3 linked regions of the Syntrophotalea carbinolica DSM 2380 genome follow. The protein of the gene in region 3 binds, or shares a complex with, the protein of the main gene of each other region. Links are inferred from orthologs where the notes say so. Each region holds a gene or a part of one and is shown on either strand. Other genes may lie near its edges.

What was found.
Region 1: the proteins of accD (region 3) and accB are in contact, whole or in part, in a solved structure (PDB 8UXZ), measured with the Escherichia coli proteins. The link is inferred for Syntrophotalea carbinolica DSM 2380 from one-to-one orthologs.
Region 2: the proteins of accD (region 3) and accC are in contact, whole or in part, in a solved structure (PDB 8UXZ), measured with the Escherichia coli proteins. The link is inferred for Syntrophotalea carbinolica DSM 2380 from one-to-one orthologs.

What each region holds. Positions count from the first base shown.
Region 1 is NC_007498.2:2,478,466-2,481,168, forward strand. It holds accB (acetyl-CoA carboxylase biotin carboxyl carrier protein), read right to left. Parts: upstream 1,739-2,703; coding sequence 1,262-1,738; downstream 1-1,261. Other genes in the region: accC (acetyl-CoA carboxylase biotin carboxylase subunit), read right to left, coding at 1-1,098; PCAR_RS11690 (aminopeptidase P family protein), read right to left, coding at 1,831-2,703. UniProt on the Escherichia coli protein: This protein is a component of the acetyl coenzyme A carboxylase complex; first, biotin carboxylase catalyzes the carboxylation of the carrier protein and then the transcarboxylase transfers the carboxyl group to form malonyl-CoA.
Region 2 is NC_007498.2:2,477,395-2,480,293, forward strand. It holds accC (acetyl-CoA carboxylase biotin carboxylase subunit), read right to left. Parts: upstream 2,170-2,899; coding sequence 832-2,169; downstream 1-831. Other genes in the region: PCAR_RS11675 (TolC family protein), read right to left, coding at 1-722; accB (acetyl-CoA carboxylase biotin carboxyl carrier protein), read right to left, coding at 2,333-2,809. UniProt on the Escherichia coli protein: This protein is a component of the acetyl coenzyme A carboxylase complex; first, biotin carboxylase catalyzes the carboxylation of the carrier protein and then the transcarboxylase transfers the carboxyl group to form malonyl-CoA.
Region 3 is NC_007498.2:870,155-877,080, reverse strand. Bases 1-2,970 are described here. They hold accD (acetyl-CoA carboxylase, carboxyltransferase subunit beta), read right to left. Parts: upstream 1,925-2,970; coding sequence 1,076-1,924; downstream 1-1,075. Other genes in these bases: PCAR_RS04445 (DEAD/DEAH box helicase), read right to left, coding at 2,924-2,970; PCAR_RS04450 (uracil-DNA glycosylase), read right to left, coding at 2,253-2,927; PCAR_RS04460 (bifunctional folylpolyglutamate synthase/dihydrofolate synthase), read right to left, coding at 1-1,070. Also shown: more of PCAR_RS04445, read right to left, coding at 2,971-4,225; PCAR_RS04440 (phosphoribosylanthranilate isomerase), read right to left, coding at 4,403-5,023; indole-3-glycerol phosphate synthase TrpC, read right to left, coding at 5,114-5,914; trpD (anthranilate phosphoribosyltransferase), read right to left, coding at 5,911-6,926.

The DNA of each region.
Region 1 (2,703 bases), 1.6 Mb from region 3 along the record:
CCGCACGCCGAGCCCGCCGGGGGTGTGATAACCGTCGATCTTGCCGGGCGAAGGAATGAACTTGAAAGGATGCTCGGCATTGATACGACACTCGATGGCGTGACCCTTAATCTGGATATCCGATTGTTTGTAAGCCAGCGGCAACCCTGCGGCGGAACGGATCTGCTCCTTGATGATATCGACACCGGTAACCATCTCGGTAACCGGATGCTCGACCTGAACACGGGTGTTCATTTCCATGAAATAAAAATCACCGTTACCATCGAGCAAAAACTCCATGGTGCCGACACTGGAGTAATTGCAAGACTTGGCCGCGGCAACGGCACAGTCGCCCATGCGCTTGCGTTGTTCTTCCGTCAGAACCGGGCAAGGAGCCTCTTCAAGGAGCTTTTGATGACGACGTTGAATGGAGCAGTCACGTTCTCCAAGGTGGACGACGTTGCCATGTTTGTCGGCCAGAATCTGCACTTCGACGTGGCGCGGATTTTCGCAGAATTTTTCGATATAGACTTCCGGATTACCAAAACCGGCCTGGGCTTCGGACCGTGCCGCGGCAAATGCATTAGCCAAAGAAGCGGGCGAATGGACGACTTTCATTCCGCGGCCACCACCACCGGCCGTCGCCTTGATGATCACCGGGTAACCGATTTCTTCGGCGATCTGGCGAGCCTGATCGATGGTTCCGACACCTTCGGTGGTACCGGGTAAAATAGGAACGCCGGCCTTGGTAACGGTCTGCCGCGCTCGTATCTTGTCGCCCATCAGGCGCATGTTTTCCGGAGACGGGCCGATGAAAGTAATGCCGCATTCTTCGCAAATCTCGGCAAATTCGGCATTCTCGGCGAGAAAACCGTAACCGGGATGAATGGCGGCAGCATCGGTAACCTCGGCGGCACTGATAATCGCTTTGATATTCAGATAGCTGTCCCCGCTGGCGGCAGGTCCGATGCAGATGCTTTCATCGGCCAGCTTCACGTGCAGAGATTCGCCATCGACATCGGAATGCACGGCGACGGTTTTGATGCCCAATTCTTTACAGGCACGGATAATGCGTAGGGCGATTTCGCCGCGATTGGCAATAAGTATCTTATGAAACATGGGAATAACGTCTCCTGGTGCAATCCGCCACGGGCGGCGGATAACGTAGAGGCTGATTAAAATGCGCCTGTATAGCGCTTTGCCCCGTACATGGGCTCACAACCGCATGTCTGGCCATGAACGGAGTGGACGTTTGCCCGTAAAGCACGAACAGGCATTCGATTTAAACGGGCTCAACCAGAAACAACGGATCCCCATACTCGACAGCCTGGGCATTTTCCTTGAGAATTTTGACGATCCGGCATTTAAACTCGGCCTCGATCTCGTTCATGAGCTTCATGGCCTCAACGATACACAGAGTCTGCCCCTTTTCCAGAACGCTGCCGACTTCGGCATACGGCTCGGAATCGGGAGACGGAGACCGATAAAAGGTACCGACAATCGGCGATACAATGGTCTCATACCCGTCCTCGGTAGTTTCCTCGGCAGGGGCTTCCGCAACGGCAACAGGCGCAGGAGCGGCTGCCGCAGGAGCCGCAGGCACAGTCGAGATGGCCGGTGCAGCAGCAACGGCGGGAACGGCCTCAACGATCTGACCGCGCCGGATAACGATGCGTTCCTCTCCCTGCTCCCATTCGAATTCACTGATATCGGTGGCGGTTACCATCTTGATCAGGGTTCTGAGGTCTTTGATATCCATAAGAGCTAATCTCCTTGTACCAATTGAAAAGTTACCAACTGCAGCTTTGGTTGTTCCTCCCGGGTCCTGCAGTCGTTATGACTTCATCCATTTCAAACGACAATTGAGGGAAAATCTTTGCAGATGGCCGTCAGGCGTTGGTAGCCATCGGCCGTAACAAGCACGGTTTCTTCCAACCGCACCCCTCCCAATCCCGGCACATAAATACCAGGCTCCACAGTAAAAACCATACCTTCTCGTGCGACATCCTCGGAACGCGGTGAAACAACGGGGAATTCATGCACTTCAAGTCCGACGCCGTGGCCCAGACCATGACCGAAGTATTCGCCGTACCCACATTGGTCGATATAGGATCGGGCGACCTGGTCGATATCCTTCAAAGCCACATCCGGTTTGATAGCGTTCAAAGCCGATTGCTGAGCCTGAAAAACCGTATCGTAAATTTCACGCAATCGCGGCGATACCTTCCCCAGGGCAAGGGTAACCGTTTCATCGGAACAATACCCCTGCCACCGTGCACCGAAATCGAAAGTAACCAGTTCGCCATACTCCAAACGCCGGTCGCTGGCCACACCATGCGGCAGCGCACCCCGCTCTCCGGAAGCGACGATAAACGGAAAGGATTTTTCCTCGGCGCCACGACGACGCATGGCAAACTCGAGGGCCAGGGCCAATTCACGTTCCACCGCCCCCGGGCGAATCTGCGGCCTAATTTCCTCGAAAGCCTCGCCGGCAATACGCGCCGCCTGTTTCATGGCGACAATTTCATCGGCATCTTTGATGCCCCGCAGGCCCCTGAACGTCCCCGGCAACGGATGCCACTGGCAAGCAGACGAACATTTGGCACGCAACGATTCAAGAGTAGCACAGCTCAAGGCATCGGCATTAAAACCGATAGAGGTGACGCGCCACTCGTCCAGCAACGCGGCAATCCCCTCAATCTTACCACCATGCTGGACGATCCG
Region 2 (2,899 bases), 1.6 Mb from region 3 along the record:
TGTTTAAGGCCGAATTCGGCCTCCAGCTCATCGACTCGGGGCAAAACCCCGGCCTTGACCCTGGCCCGGTTTTCCTTGAGCAGACTGGCGGCCAGGGCCACGGATGCCTCACGATAACGTACGTTATCACGCAACCGTAACACCTCGAAAAAAGTATCCCGGGAATCGGCCAGCACCAGAAAGGCGCTTTCGCGCAGATCTTCTATGGAAATATCCCGGTCTTTGACGGCGAACAGAATATCCTGTTCGGTGACGGTACTACCAAAACCCCTCAACAGGGGCTGTACCAAACTGAAGGTAAGTTCCCCTTCGTAGGAAGGATTCATGCCCGGAGCAGGATCCTGATCGGAGCGTAAATTGGTAAATTCGAGACTCAGATCAGCACCGGTGGGAATTTTCTGAGTAAGTCCAAGATCGAATTGCCGGTAACGTTCCCTGGACTGAGCGCTGTAAAATTGCAGGTTAAGTCGCTGGCGGCTCTCCCCTTCAGCGTAGGCAAGATCGAGAACGGGATCGTAGAGACCGTAGGCTTTGCTGACTTCGGCGTCACCGGCACGGGTATCGTACTGCTGAGCCTGCAAATCGAGGTTGCGTTCCAGGGCCATCCGCAAGACATCGTTCAAGGTCAGTGTCGGCACCGACGCTCCTGATGGCGAGAAGGTATCGGCAGGGGGCTGCGCCGCTACCGGAAACCCCGCCAGCAACACAAGAACAAAGGCCATGTAAATACACCTCATATCAGCTCCCTATCGAAAGTACTTCCAAACGACGAAGGCCGGGCTTGCCGCCCGGCCCGCGCCAGTATATCCGTCTAAATTCCCGAACCGTGAATCAGAATACCAGACGTTCCATAAATCCGGTATTGACGGCCCCTTCCTTGAATTCTTTGTTCTGCATGATGCGTTTGTGCAATTGGATGGTGGTGCGTATCCCGCCGATAATGTATTCGTCAAGGGCACGCGCCATGCGCCGGATGGCTTCATCACGGTTATCGGCATGCACGATCAGTTTGGCAACCATGGAATCGTAATGCGGCAGTACCGTGTATTGATCGTAGACGGCACTGTCGACCCGCACGCCGAGCCCGCCGGGGGTGTGATAACCGTCGATCTTGCCGGGCGAAGGAATGAACTTGAAAGGATGCTCGGCATTGATACGACACTCGATGGCGTGACCCTTAATCTGGATATCCGATTGTTTGTAAGCCAGCGGCAACCCTGCGGCGGAACGGATCTGCTCCTTGATGATATCGACACCGGTAACCATCTCGGTAACCGGATGCTCGACCTGAACACGGGTGTTCATTTCCATGAAATAAAAATCACCGTTACCATCGAGCAAAAACTCCATGGTGCCGACACTGGAGTAATTGCAAGACTTGGCCGCGGCAACGGCACAGTCGCCCATGCGCTTGCGTTGTTCTTCCGTCAGAACCGGGCAAGGAGCCTCTTCAAGGAGCTTTTGATGACGACGTTGAATGGAGCAGTCACGTTCTCCAAGGTGGACGACGTTGCCATGTTTGTCGGCCAGAATCTGCACTTCGACGTGGCGCGGATTTTCGCAGAATTTTTCGATATAGACTTCCGGATTACCAAAACCGGCCTGGGCTTCGGACCGTGCCGCGGCAAATGCATTAGCCAAAGAAGCGGGCGAATGGACGACTTTCATTCCGCGGCCACCACCACCGGCCGTCGCCTTGATGATCACCGGGTAACCGATTTCTTCGGCGATCTGGCGAGCCTGATCGATGGTTCCGACACCTTCGGTGGTACCGGGTAAAATAGGAACGCCGGCCTTGGTAACGGTCTGCCGCGCTCGTATCTTGTCGCCCATCAGGCGCATGTTTTCCGGAGACGGGCCGATGAAAGTAATGCCGCATTCTTCGCAAATCTCGGCAAATTCGGCATTCTCGGCGAGAAAACCGTAACCGGGATGAATGGCGGCAGCATCGGTAACCTCGGCGGCACTGATAATCGCTTTGATATTCAGATAGCTGTCCCCGCTGGCGGCAGGTCCGATGCAGATGCTTTCATCGGCCAGCTTCACGTGCAGAGATTCGCCATCGACATCGGAATGCACGGCGACGGTTTTGATGCCCAATTCTTTACAGGCACGGATAATGCGTAGGGCGATTTCGCCGCGATTGGCAATAAGTATCTTATGAAACATGGGAATAACGTCTCCTGGTGCAATCCGCCACGGGCGGCGGATAACGTAGAGGCTGATTAAAATGCGCCTGTATAGCGCTTTGCCCCGTACATGGGCTCACAACCGCATGTCTGGCCATGAACGGAGTGGACGTTTGCCCGTAAAGCACGAACAGGCATTCGATTTAAACGGGCTCAACCAGAAACAACGGATCCCCATACTCGACAGCCTGGGCATTTTCCTTGAGAATTTTGACGATCCGGCATTTAAACTCGGCCTCGATCTCGTTCATGAGCTTCATGGCCTCAACGATACACAGAGTCTGCCCCTTTTCCAGAACGCTGCCGACTTCGGCATACGGCTCGGAATCGGGAGACGGAGACCGATAAAAGGTACCGACAATCGGCGATACAATGGTCTCATACCCGTCCTCGGTAGTTTCCTCGGCAGGGGCTTCCGCAACGGCAACAGGCGCAGGAGCGGCTGCCGCAGGAGCCGCAGGCACAGTCGAGATGGCCGGTGCAGCAGCAACGGCGGGAACGGCCTCAACGATCTGACCGCGCCGGATAACGATGCGTTCCTCTCCCTGCTCCCATTCGAATTCACTGATATCGGTGGCGGTTACCATCTTGATCAGGGTTCTGAGGTCTTTGATATCCATAAGAGCTAATCTCCTTGTACCAATTGAAAAGTTACCAACTGCAGCTTTGGTTGTTCCTCCCGGGTCCTGCAGTCGTTATGACTTCATCCA
Region 3 (6,926 bases):
TCAACAGGCGGCAAGGTAGCATACAGATGAGCCGTATGGGGCAACAAAGGGGTCAGAATATCATCAATGCATCGCTGCCCCTTGATCCCCACCACCCAGCGAACCTTTTTACCATCGAGACTTGCCAGATAACGGGCCAAAACCACGGCACCACCATGATTATGAGCACCATCGAGCAAAATGCGGCGCTGCTGCCGCCACCATTCAAGTCGGCCCGGCCACTGCACCTTTTCGACCCCGTAGCGCAGGGCTTCTTCGGACAAAGCCACCCCCCGGTTTCGTAACGACATGCATGCCGCCAGCGCCACAGCGAGGTTCTGTCGTTGATGCGCACCAGCCAGCCCCGGCCGTAAACCTTTCAATGTCAGTGACGGAGCAAAAAAATCGAAATGGGTATCGTGATCGATTATGCGGAAATCACGATCCCAGAGGCATACCGGCGCGAGCATTTCGGCAGCCTTCGTCAGCAGCACCCGCTGGGCATCCGGGTGCTGCTCCGCAATGACCACCGGAACCTGGCGCTTGATGATCCCGGCTTTTTCTCCGGCGATGGTGGCCAAGTCTGCCCCGAGATGCTCTGCATGATCGCAACACACAGGAGTAACGACGGAGATTTCCGATTCGACGGCATTGGTGGCATCAAGCCGTCCTCCCATGCCGACTTCCAATACGGCAAAATCGGTGTGTCGGTTCCTGAAATACACCAACGCCATAGCGGTTGTAAACTCGAAAAAAGTGACAGGAAGCGAGCCGACAACCGCCCGGACCTCATCGACCAGCGACACCATATCCGGTTCGCTGACCTGCACACCATCGATACGTATGCGCTCGGTAAATGAGTGAAGATGTGGAGAAGTGTAAAGCCCTGTGCGATACCCGGCCGTCTGCAAAATCAGTGCTGTGGCGGCGGATACGGAGCCTTTGCCGTTAGTGCCGGCAACATGCACGATACGCATAGCCCGTTCGGGATGATCCAAACGGGCCAACAGGGTTTGAATATTGGTCAGACCAAGCTTGATACCGAAACGTTGCAACCCATACAGATAGGCCAGGCTCTGTTGGTAACCCATGATTTTTATTGTTTCATAAAGATGCGCAACATCTGAGACAGACGTGCCTTCATTTCCGGCCGCCGGACAATCATGTCAATCATGCCGTGCTCAAGCAGATACTCGGAACGCTGGAATCCTTCGGGGAGCTTCTGACGAATGGTCTGCTCGATAACCCGCGGCCCGGCAAAACCGATCAAAGCCCGTGGTTCGGCCATGTTGACATCGCCCAGCATGGCAAAACTTGCGGTTACCCCACCCGTGGTGGGATCGGTCATAATCGAGATATAGGGCAAACCGGCTTCCTTGAGACGCGATAGAGCCGCACTGGTCTTGGCCATCTGCATAAGAGACATTATGCTTTCCTGCATGCGAGCGCCACCGGAAGAGGAAAAGACCAGACAAGGGCAACGGTTTTCCAATGCTTTTTCCACAGCCCGGGTGATCTTTTCGCCGACCACCGAGCCCATGCTACCCCCCATGAACGAGAAATCGAAAACGGCAACGACAACCGGTTGCGCCTCGATGGCCCCTTCGCCCCAGATCACCGCATCGTTCAATCCGCTTTTCTTAATCGCCGCGCTGATACGGTCGCGATAGCGTTTACCATCCTTGAATTCAAGAAAGTCCACCGACTTCATGCCGGCATCCCGCTCGACGAAAGAACCTTCATCCAACACCAGGGCGATACGCTCACGCGCCGATATCCGAAAATGATAATCGCACTTCGGACATACGTTCAGATTGCGCTCTATTTCCTTGGCATAAATAATTTCATTGCAGTGGGGACATTTACGCCATACCCCCTCGGGCATCTTAACTTTTTTGCTTTCAACAGGCACAATGGGTGCCTTCGATTTTTTAAACCAAGCCATCTCTCACCTCATTCACTCGTTTCCATCCGTCATACTCAAACAAGAAACTGTAAACTCATGATCTGGAAACCGGGATTTTGCCCTGGTAAGGGAATCAGCGATTCCGTGGAGCCCCGTTTCGCAAGCCGTGCAAGCCCACCTCCAGAGCCCCTCGTGCCGAAACGCGTCTTTCCTGGACAGAAACCAGAGACGCCCCGGCAGCAAGCCTATATTATATCTATACCGGTCGGGGTCTCACCTGTTTCATCCCGAAACTTCTTTGGCACGACATGCGACGTTACCCTGACACGATAAAAGCAGGTAAGTCTATGAGAGCCGGAAAATGATTTCAACCGTTTTCCGCCAGCTCGCGTATCTGAATCAGTAAATCGGCAAACATCCGCTGCGTCATACGTCCCGTGTTCACATTATAGCGGCTGGTATGGTAACAGGCCACCACCCATATTCCATGGGGCAGAAGATAACTGGCCCCGTGGGCAAAGGGGAACTCCGCCATGCGCTGGATATGGCCCTGCTCGACGCACAACCGCATATAACTGTCAAACGCAGCACGCCCCAAAGCCACCACGACCTTCAGGTTTGTCAGCCTCTTCAACTCTGCGGTCAAAAACGGACGGCAGAGATGAAATTCAGCGGCCAGAGGCTTGTTTTGAGGTGGTACACATTTGACCGCATTGCTGATATACAAATCATACAGCTCAAGACCATCATCGGAGCTCACGGCTTCGGCCTGACTGGCAAACCCGGCCTCATGCAGCAAAGGGTACATGAAATCACCGGCACCGTCCCCGGTAAAAGGCCTGCCCGTACGATTGGCACCATGGGCGCCCGGGGCCAGGCCCACCAGGAAAATACGCGCCTGCAGGTCGCCGAAACCCGGTACCGGGCGATTCCAGTATTCACTTCGCCGGCGCCCCTTGGCCGGCGGCAAATCTGCAATATAATCGACCAGACGCTGACAACGCCTGCACGAGGCTATATTTTCAAGAGTATAATGTGTCACGACTTGTCTTTTCCGGACGGCGCTCCGGATGACTTGCCTCGGGGACGCCTGCGCGGCCGGCGACGGCGCGGTGCTCCGTCCTTCTTCGGAGGAGAGCCGGGTTTTGCGGCAGAGCGGCCCCGCGCAGACTTTTTTACCGGCTTGTAGGCTTTGTATGTATGGCAGAAATCGCTGTCTTCAGGAAAGACGGAAGGAATTCGATGACCGATATAATCCTCGATATCGGCCAGATAATAAACCAGGTCCTCATCGGCAAAACTGATGGCCTTGCCGGCGGCACCCGCACGGGCCGTACGACCGATGCGATGCACATAATCCTCGCGATCCTGGGGCAGATCGTAGTTAATGACATGGGTTACGCCATCGACATGGATACCGCGTGACGCGACATCGGTCCCCACCAAAAAATGAATACGGCCTTCTTTGAACTCATCCAGAATACGCATGCGCTTTTTCTGGGGGATATCGCCGGAAATCAAAGCGGCCTTGAAACCATTGACCTGCAAACGACCGGTAAGGTGTTCGGCTTCGCGCTTGGTATTGACGAACAGCATCACACACTTGGCGGGTTCTTTTTTCAACAGTCCCAGCAGCAAAGCGAATTTTTCCCGACGGGAAACATGGTAAAGCACCTCTTCGATCTGCTCAGCGGTTACATTCTCCGGGGCGACTTTAATCTTTTCGGCCAGGTCCATGAATTCATAAGCCAACTCCATGACGCGATGGGACAAGGTAGCTGAAAACAGCATGGTTTGACGCCGATCGAAAGCCGGCAATTTTCGCAGGATGTAACGAAGATCCCTGATAAATCCCATATCGAACATGCGATCGGCCTCGTCTATGACCAGGGCTTCAATACTGCCGAGGGACACCGCTCCCTGTTTCACGTAATCGATCAGCCGCCCCGGCGTGGCGATAAGGATATCGACCCCCGCGTGCAAGGCCTGTCGCTGCTTCTCGTAATCGACACCGCCGAAAATCGGTTGGATCTTGAATCCGCAAAACTGTCCAAGCCCCATGGCATCTTTGGAGATCTGAACCACCAACTCGCGCGTGGGAGCGAGAATCAGGGCGCGCGGAGCACGGGTTTCCGTTTTTTTGTCGCTCATCAACCGAGCAAACAGGGAAATGAGAAAAGCGGCTGTCTTGCCGGTACCGGTCTGCGCCTGAGCAGCCACATCCTTTTTGTCTAACGCCAGCGGTATCGATTGTTCCTGCACGGGGGTCAGGGCGGTAAATCCCATGGCATCGATTCCCCGCTGGACTTCTGCGGGCAGGTTCAGCTCGGTAAATTTCATAAAAAATCCTATGATGTGCTTTATGCCGGGGACAATCATGCCCCCCTTGGGCCTCTCCGAAAACTTTTTCGTCCGAAGGGTACCGTTTTGGCATTAAAGCCGGGTTTGGTCAAAACTGGATGTTGCGGATTTCCAGCCTGCCAGAAACTGCAGAAACAACCTGCTATCGACCTTTTGTCAGACGGCGGCGCACTTTGCGTTATGAATAAATGCAGCGACTTTGTCAGGGTCCTTGATGCCGGGAGCGCGCTCCACCCCGCTCGACACATCGACAGCGTACGGCTGAACCGTTCGAACGGCATCGGCTACGCAATCCGGGTCAAGCCCCCCCGCAAGAATAGTGGGCTGCTTTTGGGCAACCTGAGAAGCCAGCCCCCAATCACAGCGATGACCGGTCCCTCCGAATTGATCGGGCACCCAGGCATCCAGCAAAACTCCGGACACGGGATAAAGAGGCATGGCATCCAAGGTACCGGCATCGCGCAGGCGAAAGGCCTTGATAACCCTGTAGGGAGCCAGGGCCTGGCAGGCCTCAGGGGATTCGTCACCGTGCAGCTGCAGGATATCTAGCCCGCAGTTAGCGGCGATTCGGCCAACATCTTCAGAAGCTTGGTTGACAAACAAACCGACAGTCGTAACCAGCGGCGGCAGTCCGGCGATGATGGTCGCGACCTGATCCGGAGTAACGCACCGCGAGCTGCGCTCATAAAAGACAAAACCAAGGGCATCGGCACCGCAGCGTACAGCGTGCAGAGCGTCTTGGAGGTTGGTTATGCCACATATTTTAACTCTCGGTATGTTCACAACATGCTCGCTACAAGGCAAACAAAGCCGATAACCGACGCCGGTCGCGTTCTTTTCGGCGTCGTTTCCGCCATACGATGAAAACTATTCCTCGCCCCTACCCGTACGACCCAAAAGCGTGGACAACTTGCCTTCGATGTCCTGCTCGCGCACGAGACTCTCGCCGATCAAAAAGGCGGCCGCCCCGGCATTCTGAAGGCGACAGATATCTTCCCGCGTACGAATGCCGCTTTCGGCAACCACGAGGCGATCCGCGGGGATTCGCGGCAAAAGTCTTTCCGTTACAGCGAGATCGGTATGAAAGGTTTTGAGATTGCGGTTGTTTATGCCGAGCATAGGGGTCGGGACCGACAATGCCCTTTCCAACTCTTCCTCGTCATGCACTTCCAGCAAGACATCCAGTTGAAGCTCAGCGGCCAGGGCGGCCAGATCAGCTAAAAGCGCATCCTCCAAGGCCGCCGCAATCAGCAAAACAGCATCTGCGCCAAAAACCCGTGCCTCATAGACCTGATAAGGATCGATGATAAATTCTTTGCGAAGCAGGGGCAGATCAACCACCTCGCGGATAGCGCCAAGGTATTCGAGTCGGCCGAAGAAAAAACGTTCATCGGTTAACACCGAAAGGCACGCCGCACCGGCACGGCTGTAACACCGGGCAATCTCCAGAGGATCAAAGTCGGGGCGAATCAGCCCCTTGGAAGGCGATCCTTTTTTCACCTCGGCAATAACCGCCGTCCCGTTTTGAGAGCGACGTTTCAAAGCCTGAGTGAAGGGACGTACGGCACCCGCATCGGACGACCGCGCTTTCAAATCGACTAAAGGCCGCTCTCGCTTTGCAGATCGAACCTCATCTTTTTTTACTTTCAAAATATCATCGAGTATCACGGCTGTGTCATCCTGATCAGGGCATTGAGTTTGGCCAGCGCAGCATGTTCGTCGATAGCCTGGGCAGCTGCACGCATGCCGTCTTCAATGCTGTCCGCCTTGCCCGCCGCCACCAAGGCGAAGGCACTGTTGAGCAAGACAATATCGCGACGCGGCCCCGCTTCGCCGGCAAGGATGCCTCGCACCAATTCGGCATTGTGGCGCGCATCACCTCCGGCAAGATCCTCCAATCGGCAACGTTGCAGGCCATAATCCTCAGGGGCGATGGTCGACAGGCTATACCTGCCCTCGCGGATATCGGCTATACGGGTCGGAGCAGTAAGGGTCACCTCATCCATACCATCCATGCCGTGCACCACGAACCCTCGACGGCAACCAAGCCGGCAAAGAACATCCGCCAAGGTAGCAACCAGGTCTTCCCGATAAACCCCAAGCACCTGACGGTCGGCGCCTGCAGGGTTGGTCAAGGGGCCGAGAATATTGAAAATGGTGCGGATACCTATCTCGCGACGGGGCCCGATGGCATAGCGCATGGCACCGTGCAACGCCGGCGCAAACAGAAAACCGATGCCCTCTTCGGCGATGCAGCGTTCCACGGTATCAACACCGATATCGAGATGCACGCCAAGCGCTTCAAGCACATCGGCGCTCCCGCACATCGAAGACACGCTACGGTTACCGTGTTTCGCAACCTTGACGCCGCAAGCGGCCACAACGAAGGCTACAGTCGTGGAGATATTGAACGACTTGGTACCGCTGCCACCGGTACCACAGGTATCGAGAACCGCTGCCATGGTTTCCTGGTCAAGGTTGATTTCTTCTCGGTCGATATCGAGAACACGTCCAACCCTGACCGGCGTGGCATGATCCCGCATGACCCGAGCGGCTCCGGTGATTTCCTCGACCGTTTCCCCCTTCATACGCAAGGCTACGATCAAAGCTCCGATTTGCGCCGGAGTCGCCTCCCCCCCCATGATCTGGTTCATGACCTCAATCATGTCGGATTCTTTTA